2 regions of the Paenibacillus sp. 1-18 genome follow, and region 2 is predicted to be linked to the other one. Evidence: riboswitches for the same ligand, from Rfam matches in the RefSeq annotation. Region 2 holds a riboswitch; the other holds the start of a gene.

Region 1 (4,240 bases), on a different contig from region 2:
GACCTGGAGTGTGAACGGATTGGCGTTGCTGGCTGGGGAGGCGTGTCTGCGAAGCGGGGAGGCCTACGAGCGGCGCACACAGGAGCTGATTGCTATGGAACGCAGCCGTTTGCTGACCGCGTTGGCGGAATGGGGCTGCGGCGTCATTCCCGGCGAAGCGAATTATGTACTGGTACGGGCGCCGGGAACGTGGAGTGCATTGGCTGTGCAGCAGGCGCTTGGACAGCGTGGAATTCTTATTCGTAGCTGTGCTATGTATCCAGGGCTGACGGCGAGCCATTTTCGGATTGCGGTCAAGGACGCGGAAGCCAACGGCTTACTGCTGTCTGCATTGGGTGAAGTGCTGGAGGAGGAGCGTTGGCGTGACAGTTAGCTTGATTATCTTAGCGGCCTATCTTCTGGACAGGCTAATTGGCGATCCGAGGTGGCTGCCGCATCCGGTCATCGGAATGGGATATGTCATTTCAGCGCTGGAAAAGGCGATTCGCCGTCAGGTCAGCAGCGACCGTGGACTGAAACGCGCCGGCTTGCTGCTGCCACTTATTGTGGCGGGAGGGGCCTTTGCGCTCGCTTGGGCGCTGCTGCGTTTGCTTGCCTGGGTTCACCCGTGGCTGTCTGTTGGTGCAGAAATCATTCTGATCGCAACCACGATTGCTTCCAAAGGACTCAAGGAAGCGGGCATGGCAGTCTACCGCGAGTTGCAGGCGGGTAACCTGCCTGCGGCACGCCGGGAGCTCGGTATGATTGTCGGGCGGGATACGCAGCAGCTGGATGAGCCTGAAATTGTACGCGGTACCGTCGAAACGGTCGCAGAAAACATCGTTGACGCGATTATTTCTCCGCTTTTTTATGCCCTGATCGGAGGGGCCCCCTTGGCGCTGGCTTATCGTGCCGTAAATACGCTCGATTCCATGGTTGGCTACAAAAATGAAAAGTATCTGCATTTAGGCTGGGCCTCGGCACGGCTGGATGATGTAGCTAACTACATTCCGGCACGCTTGACAGCGGTTATGCTTATGGTAGCGGCGTGGATGCATCGGCATGATGCTGCAAGAAGCTGGAGCACTGTCAAGCGCGATGCTCGTCTGCACCCAAGCCCGAATAGCGGCTTCCCGGAATCGGCCGTTGCCGGTGCGCTGGGGATTCGGCTTGGAGGCTTTAACGTCTATCACGGCGTCCGCTCCTTTCGTGCATACATGGGCGATCGGATACGACCGATGGAGTCGGAGGATATCCGGCACACAATCCGGCTGATGTTCACCGTGTCCAGCATGTTTGTTGGATTGTGTCTGCTAGGAGCCGCAGGCTGCTTTGCCTTGGAATGGACGCAGTGAGGAGTGACGGGACCTTGAAATACATTTTGAAGGAACAGGAGAAACAGGCATGCGGACATGTTAATGAAGATTCGCAATGGGATCTGGAGCTTGTGCTGGTACGTCACGGCACAACCCTGTGGAACAGGGAGCGTCGATATCTAGGACACACAGATATTGGTTTGCTAGCGGGAGCAGGGCAGGAACTGGAGCCTTTGCGGGAGAAGCTGCAGGGTCGGTCCTTTGCTCGAATCTATTGCAGCGATTTGATGCGGTGTCGCCAGACCCTACAGATCATTTTGCCAGAATCAGAATTAAAAGCTGGACGCACTCTATCCGCCAAGTCCCCTATTATGGAGCCACGCCTGAGAGAGCTTGATTTTGGTGAATGGGACGGAAAAACGTATGACATGCTTAAGAATGTGGCATTGTATCGTGCCTGGATTGATGAGCCGCAACGGATCACGCCTCCTGGAGGGGAATCTTGGGCAAAATTTGAGCATCGTTTGCACGAATTTCTTGACTCTCTGTATGAGTGGCGAATTGCTATGGAGCCTCAGCAATTAAGTTTGGCTGATGCCCCTCCCTCTGTTCTGGTCGTCACGCATGGCGGCGTCATTCGCCAGCTGGCTCATATGCTAATTCCGGGACACGGTTTTTGGAGCTTACATCCAAAGCCGGGAGAGGCATTGAGAATTCAGTTGAGGCTGATAGAGCCACACAAGTTCATGGCGAAGATACTTTCTCATTCACTAGACGAGAACTGGTAAACAGGCTGTCTGGGTTGTAAGCAGTCTCTTTTTAACCTATAATCATCAAGTAAAAGAACGGCTTGACTAACACTACATCAAATATCCAGCAGACGAGGTCAGCGCAGTGTAATGGAAATTTCATCTACTCGCTGTTAAAAGGGAAGCCGGTGTGAATCCGGCGCGGTCCCGCCACTGTAAATGGTAATTGCCTATCAGCCCTGCTTTATGTGCCGTCAAGCATATAAAGGAACTTGGGCTGCGGCAGCTTGCTATAAGTCAGGATACCTGCCCGTCCGCCTCTCACCATAATCCTTCGAGGAAAGGATGACGTGTTCGCAGTGACTGTCCATGCGGAAGAAGCTGCCGCCTGCGCATGATCTGCGCTAACGTGACCCTGTGTCCTGATATAAGGATGCGGGGTTTTTTTGAAGGGAAAGAGGCTGGATTTAAAAGTTAGCGGATGATGTTCAAGCGATGCTCTTACGATTTTTATGGAGGGGTGTAAAGCATGTCAGGAAAAAAAATAAAGGTCTGGACAACAGGTCTATTGGCTTTAGTCTTAGTGATTGTACTGAGTGCATGTGGCGCGAATGGAAAAAACGCCGAAAATAAAGGAAATCAGGCTTCTTCGCAGCAGACGGGACATTCAGCGGCTGCAAAAGAGCCTCCGGGCAAAACGGTTTACCCGTTAACGATTAAGGACGCAACAGGCCAGGAGTTCACGTTCAAAAAAGCGCCGGACAAGATCGTTTCCGTCTCCCCGGCAGAAACCGAGGCGCTGTTCGCGATCGGGCTGGATAAAGAAATAGTCGGCGTATCCGACTACTCCGACTACCCGGAAGCGGCGACAAAAAAGCCCAAAATGGGCGGTATTATGAAGCCGAATGAAGAAGCGATTATTGCTGCGAATCCGGATGTCGTTTTTGCAGGGATATCCCTTAGTGAGCAGGCTACCACCAAGCTGCGTGATATGGGAATTATGATTTTTAAAACCGAACCGAAAACGGTTGAAGATGTCATAGCTAACATCGAATTATATGGGAAAATCACCGATCATCAGAAAGAAGCAAGAACGGTGACCGACAAGATGAGAGCAGATGTAGCGGAAGTGAAGGACGGTGTTAAAAATATCGGCAAAGGCCAGAAGCTGCGAGTGTATGTTGAGTTTTCACCTGGCTGGACGGTGGGCAAGGGTGAATTTATGGACGAGCTGATTACACTGGCAGGCGGCGAAAATGTAGGTGCGACCCAGAAGGGCTGGTACCAGATCAGCGAGGAAAATATTATTGCTGCAAATCCAGACGTGATTTTGTACAGCAAAAGTGTCAAGGACGACAAAACAGGTCAGACGCTTGGCGAGATTATCAAAGCCCGCAGTGGATGGGATCAAATATCGGCTGTTCGCAATAACCGGGTTTTTGCCGTGGATGATAATTTGATCAGCCGTCCGGGTCCGCGCGTGACAGAAGGTCTCAAGGAAGTGGCCAAAGGCGTGTATCCTGAAATTTTCAAATGAACCGTAGACTGATCGGCTTTGGAGGTGTAGGCCTGGCCTTGCTGCTGCTGACGTTGCTGCTCTGTCTCGGCATGGGCTCGGCCAAGCTTCCGGTCAGCCAAATCACAGGTATTCTGGTTAATCATCTACCGGGATTAGGTGAGACGTTTACACCCGATTGGAATACGTCCTCGGAGCAGATTATTTTGAAGGTCAGACTACCACGGGTGTTACTCGGAATGCTGGTAGGTGCAGCGCTTGCGCTGGCGGGAGCCGGATTTCAGGGAGTGCTTCGCAATCCGTTGGCTGATCCATACACGCTTGGAGTGTCCTCGGGTGCCTCGGTAGGAGCGGCGGTGCTGATTTATTGGGGGCTTCAGTTTTCATTTGTTGGCATATGGACGCTGCCGCTGGTGGCGTTTTTCACCGGAATGCTCACGCTGTGGATGGTGCTGACGCTGGCACGGGAAGGTGGAAAGATTCCGACACAAAGTCTCATTTTGTCGGGTGTGGTGATGCAATCTTTTCTGGGTGCGGTTGTTTCCTTTCTGACAGCCATGTCGAAAGAAACAGTCAATGAAATATTGTACTGGACGATGGGAAGTCTCAGTCTGCGTGGTTGGTCATATACGGGAATTCTTTTACCTTATGTGGTCATAGGATTAGTGTTTTTGTGGAAC
Region 2 (4,240 bases):
CCTGGCCAAGGTTTCGGCAATTGCTTTGCCAATTCCTTTGCTGGCCCCTGTAATAATAGCTGTTTTATTTTTAAGTTCCATCCAGTCTCCTCCTTATAAATAACGGTGTGTACATATGAGCACATGGTTACATTATACAATTTTAAGTTCCTCGAACCAAATTTCGCCTCCACTGAGGAAGAAGGTAACGTACTCTGGGGAGCAGCAACGAAGCTAACCGATGCTGAGGCCAACGAAGCCCATATCACCCACAGAGTGGCTAGAATCGGGATGGAGATTAACAAATTGAGAAACAGTAGCGGGATTGCCTGGCTCTTGGTAATTCTCGGTCCCGCTTATAAGAAACTGTTCTCTATTCATCGGGAATTCCTTCCTCCAATAGGCTTGCGACATGATGGACAAAATCATTCCATTCCTGTGTAAGCATTATCGTATAATGGTTGCCTGTATCGGTCAGCCGATAATATTTGCGGGGAGGTCCCTCAGCCGATTCCTGTAAATAGGTTGTGCAGTATCCCTCTGATACCAAACGGCGAAGCAGTGGATATAAAGCCCCTTCGGCTACTTCAATATGACGGGAGACGGCCTGAGCCAAATCGTAGCCATATCGGTCCCTGCGACCAATTAGAACCAGAACGCACAGTTCTAGCACCCCTTTTTTGAATTGGATGTTCACATTCACGAGCGGTTCTCCCTTTCTGGATGTTATCAATGCTTCATAGATGTTGTTCGGAGTAATAAGGAAGAAACGTGTGTTGTGCTTAATTTATCACAGGTACTAATCATAGAACAGTAGTCAGGTATAATTTAACATCATGTACTGATTAATGCAAGGTGTTAAATTTTATGAAAAAACCTTCGGGTAAAATGACGGGCTTTGCTTCTCCGAAGGCTGCATATTTTAGCGAATATTGTAGAAGAAAGCAATTTAATTTGGGAATATCCCGAATACTGACGAATGTTGCAAATAGAACGCTGCTTTAATTTCATTTATTAAAATGATAGATTGTAAAGTATTCAGCAGAGTTAAAGATTACTTTTTATGGAAAATTGATCAAAAGATGGACTGGAAACGGGGGTACAGTATATGTCATATACGTCGACTATCCATTTCCAAATTCTAAATCTATCCACCATCATTATACGTCCATAGTGGAAAAATACCGGAATGCCTAAGGTGCATATACATTATATGATCTTGAATGGCCCCCTTCCGGCTTTAAGCAGAAAGGACCGGAAAGGGGATTTGTGAAAATGATGGCGTTGATGTGACACGATAAAGAACTCAGTTGGATACAGCCAACGCATCTCGGGCGGTCTGAGCGGCCTCCACCATTTGCCGCAATGCGGCGATAGATTCCTCCTTGGTGCGGGTTTTCAGGCCGCAGTCCGGATTCACCCAGAACAAATCTGATGGCAGGACGCGCAGAGCACGCTGGATCATATTCAGCATTTCGGACACATCGGGAATACGTGGACTATGGATATCGTACACGCCGAGACCGATGATGACCGGTTTGCCTTCAATGCCCAGCTCCTGCTTGGCTTCAAGATAAGCCTGTAAGGGTTTATTTTCAGTGAACACCGGGGCTGCATTTGCCAATTCAGGCACGATGTAATGGTAATTGGTATCTAGCCATTTGGTCATTTCACTGGCGGTAGCCCCCTTTTGCCCACGAGCTATCGCGAAATAAACGGATAAAGGAACCGGACCTGCGGGCTGATAGTTGAAACGTTCCGGTACCAGGCCGAACATGACGGATGTATCGAGCATGTGATCGTAATAGGAGAAGTCTCCGACAGGAATGAGGTCAATTCCTTTGTCCTGCTGCTTGCGCAGATGCTCCAGGCGCAACCTTCTCATCTCGACATGCAGTTCGCTTTTCGTCAATGCTGCCGTTCCAGAAGCGTTCCAACGCTTTCTTCCATTCCCGGCTTCCGCCGATACGCGGATAACCCAGATTACTGCTAATCAAGCCGGACCATTCAGGCCATTTGTTCATGGACATATGCTTTTCCTCCTAGCTGGCAGCCAGTTTATTTTTTCGTACCAAAAAAGGCATTCCATCCCCAAGGCTTAAAAATGAGTAGGGGAAAGAATGCCTCCGAAATTAAAAAATCAAAATACGGTGACTGCTCTTAACACCTCCCTATCTCCCGTAGGTACTTGCGATGTTGTTGAAATAGGCAGGTCTCCTGACTCACGGATCATGACTTTCAGCGATCCTTCCCGGTCTATGTGTGGACCAGTGGATGTATGAATAGCTGAAAACTCCCCGTATACAGTGGCGGGACCGTGCCGGATTTGCACCGGCTTCCCTTTTAAGCCTGAACTGAATAGAACAGACACCTATCTCCAAGCTATGAAATTAAGGTATGACGAATATTTATGCACTCGTATACTTGTTCATCATCATAAGTGAAACGGACGGGATGCGCAATAGAAAAAAAGACAAGCCCTCCCAGAAGTGGGGGACTTGTCTGAGGGCATAACGATTTGGCAGAGAATAAGATGATCTCAAGCTAATGAAACGACATGACCAGCCTGAATGCTGGCTTTTACATCCACCAGACGCTGATTGCGACTGCCTCGAAAGCGGAGGGTCAGGTCCTTTTGTTGTTCTACAAAAGGTCCGTCCACAATCACGTCGCACAGCAGTGCCAACTCCCGTCGTGCCTGATCCGCAAGCAAATCCTCATAGACAAAACCCGTATAGGCCCACACGGTTCGGTCGGGACAGGCTGTGCGAAAGTCACGTACAAATTGCGAGCATTCCGCCGCCGAGAAGAACGGGTCTCCTCCGCACAGGGTCAGCCCATCCAACAACGGGTTATCCATGATGTCACGGATGACGTCCTGTTGTCGTTCCGGTGTGAATGGCTCACCTGCGCGGAAGCTCCACGACGCCGGGTTGAAGCAGCCGGGGCAGGCATGGCGGCAACCACTAATGAACACGACCGAGCGCAGGCCGTCCCCTTCGTTCAGAGATTCCGGAATATAGCCGCACAAATTCACTTATGCTTCACCCGATCGCGAACTTCGGCCTGCTTGGCAGCATTGAAGCGAACGGTATAATCCCCTGTCAGATATCCGGTTACCCGACGTAAGCGCTGAAAGTGGGTGTGCTCCTCGTCTGTGCCGCATTGAGGGCAGCTTGTCCCAATAATTCCTTCATAGCCGCAGTCTGTGCAGCGGTCCACCGGATGGTTGATGGAGAAGTAGCCGATATTTTGACCGAGTGCATACTGTACAATTTTAAGAAACGCATCCGGGTTATTCCGTGCATTACCGTCCAGTTCAATGTACGAAATCGCACCGGCGTTGCACAGATTATGGAACGGAGCCTCCAAACTGATTTTACGGGCAGCCGGGAGCGTGTAATACACAGGGATGTGGAAAGAATTCGTATAGTATTCCCGATCATTTACCTCAGGAATAATTCCGAAATCACGTTGGTCCAGCAGTGTAAACTTGCCGGACAGACCTTCGGCAGGTGTAGCGAACAACGTAATGTTCAGGTTGTGATATTCGCTCATCCGGTCGCAATACATGCGCATGGAAGTGATGATTCGCTGAGCCTCACGGTATACAGCGTCGTCCTCTCCGTGATGCTTGCCATACAGTGCCTTCATGCATTCGGCTAACCCGATAAACCCGAGCGACAGTGTACCGTGCTTGAGCACGCTTCCCACTTGTTCATCCGGCTCCAGCTTTTCTCCGCCTTCCCATACCCCTTCGCGCATCATAAAGTCTGACGCTTTGGCCGGCTGGCTAGTTTGAATATGATAGCGATGCATGAGTCCATCCACAGCAATGCGCATAACCTCTTCCAGTTTGGCGTCAAAGCCATCCCGGTCAGGCAGCTTGCGCTTGCCTGTGCAAATGCCATATTCAATCCCGAGCCGCACCAGATTAATCGTATTAAACGAGAGATTGCCCTTGCCGCTCTGCCGATTTCTGCCGAAACGGTCAGAAATGGTGCGGGTACGGCAGCCCATCGTTGCAATGATGGTATCCGGATCATCTGCACGGTAATAGGGCAGGTTGAAGGTAGCATCCACATTCACAAAATTGGGATACATCCGTTTGCTGGAGCATTCTACCGCCTTCAAGAACAAATCGTAGTTGATATCGCCCTCTGCCTGGTTAATCCCTTTTTTGCACTGGAAAATATGTTGTGGAAAAATAGGAGTTTCTCCGCTGCCCAGGCCGCGAATCGTGGCTTCCAGCAGTGATTGC

What was found. Region 2 has a riboswitch for cobalamin ahead of L693_RS0106950 (5-methyltetrahydropteroyltriglutamate--homocysteine S-methyltransferase). Riboswitches for the same ligand answer to the same signal wherever they lie in the genome.
Region 1: another riboswitch for cobalamin. It lies ahead of L693_RS0104365 (ABC transporter substrate-binding protein); the one in region 2 lies ahead of L693_RS0106950 (5-methyltetrahydropteroyltriglutamate--homocysteine S-methyltransferase).

Annotation. Positions count from the first base shown of each region.
Region 1 covers NZ_ASSB01000066.1:42,824-47,063, forward strand. Annotated here, with positions in the region: gene cobD (threonine-phosphate decarboxylase CobD) at 1-373, shown strand, start outside; gene cbiB (adenosylcobinamide-phosphate synthase CbiB) at 363-1,334, shown strand; gene L693_RS0104360 (histidine phosphatase family protein) at 1,322-2,083, shown strand; cobalamin riboswitch at 2,162-2,371, shown strand; gene L693_RS0104365 (ABC transporter substrate-binding protein) at 2,574-3,581, shown strand; gene L693_RS0104370 (FecCD family ABC transporter permease) at 3,578-4,240, shown strand, end outside.
Region 2 covers NZ_ASSB01000101.1:16,431-20,670, reverse strand. Annotated here, with positions in the region: gene L693_RS0106965 (3-ketoacyl-ACP reductase) at 1-81, opposite strand, end outside; gene L693_RS0106955 (PadR family transcriptional regulator) at 353-682, opposite strand; gene L693_RS32350 (hypothetical protein) at 1,286-1,453, opposite strand; partial or broken gene L693_RS0106950 (5-methyltetrahydropteroyltriglutamate--homocysteine S-methyltransferase) at 1,502-2,009, opposite strand; cobalamin riboswitch at 2,170-2,369, opposite strand; gene nrdG (anaerobic ribonucleoside-triphosphate reductase activating protein) at 2,519-3,016, opposite strand; gene L693_RS0106935 (anaerobic ribonucleoside triphosphate reductase) at 3,013-4,240, opposite strand, start outside.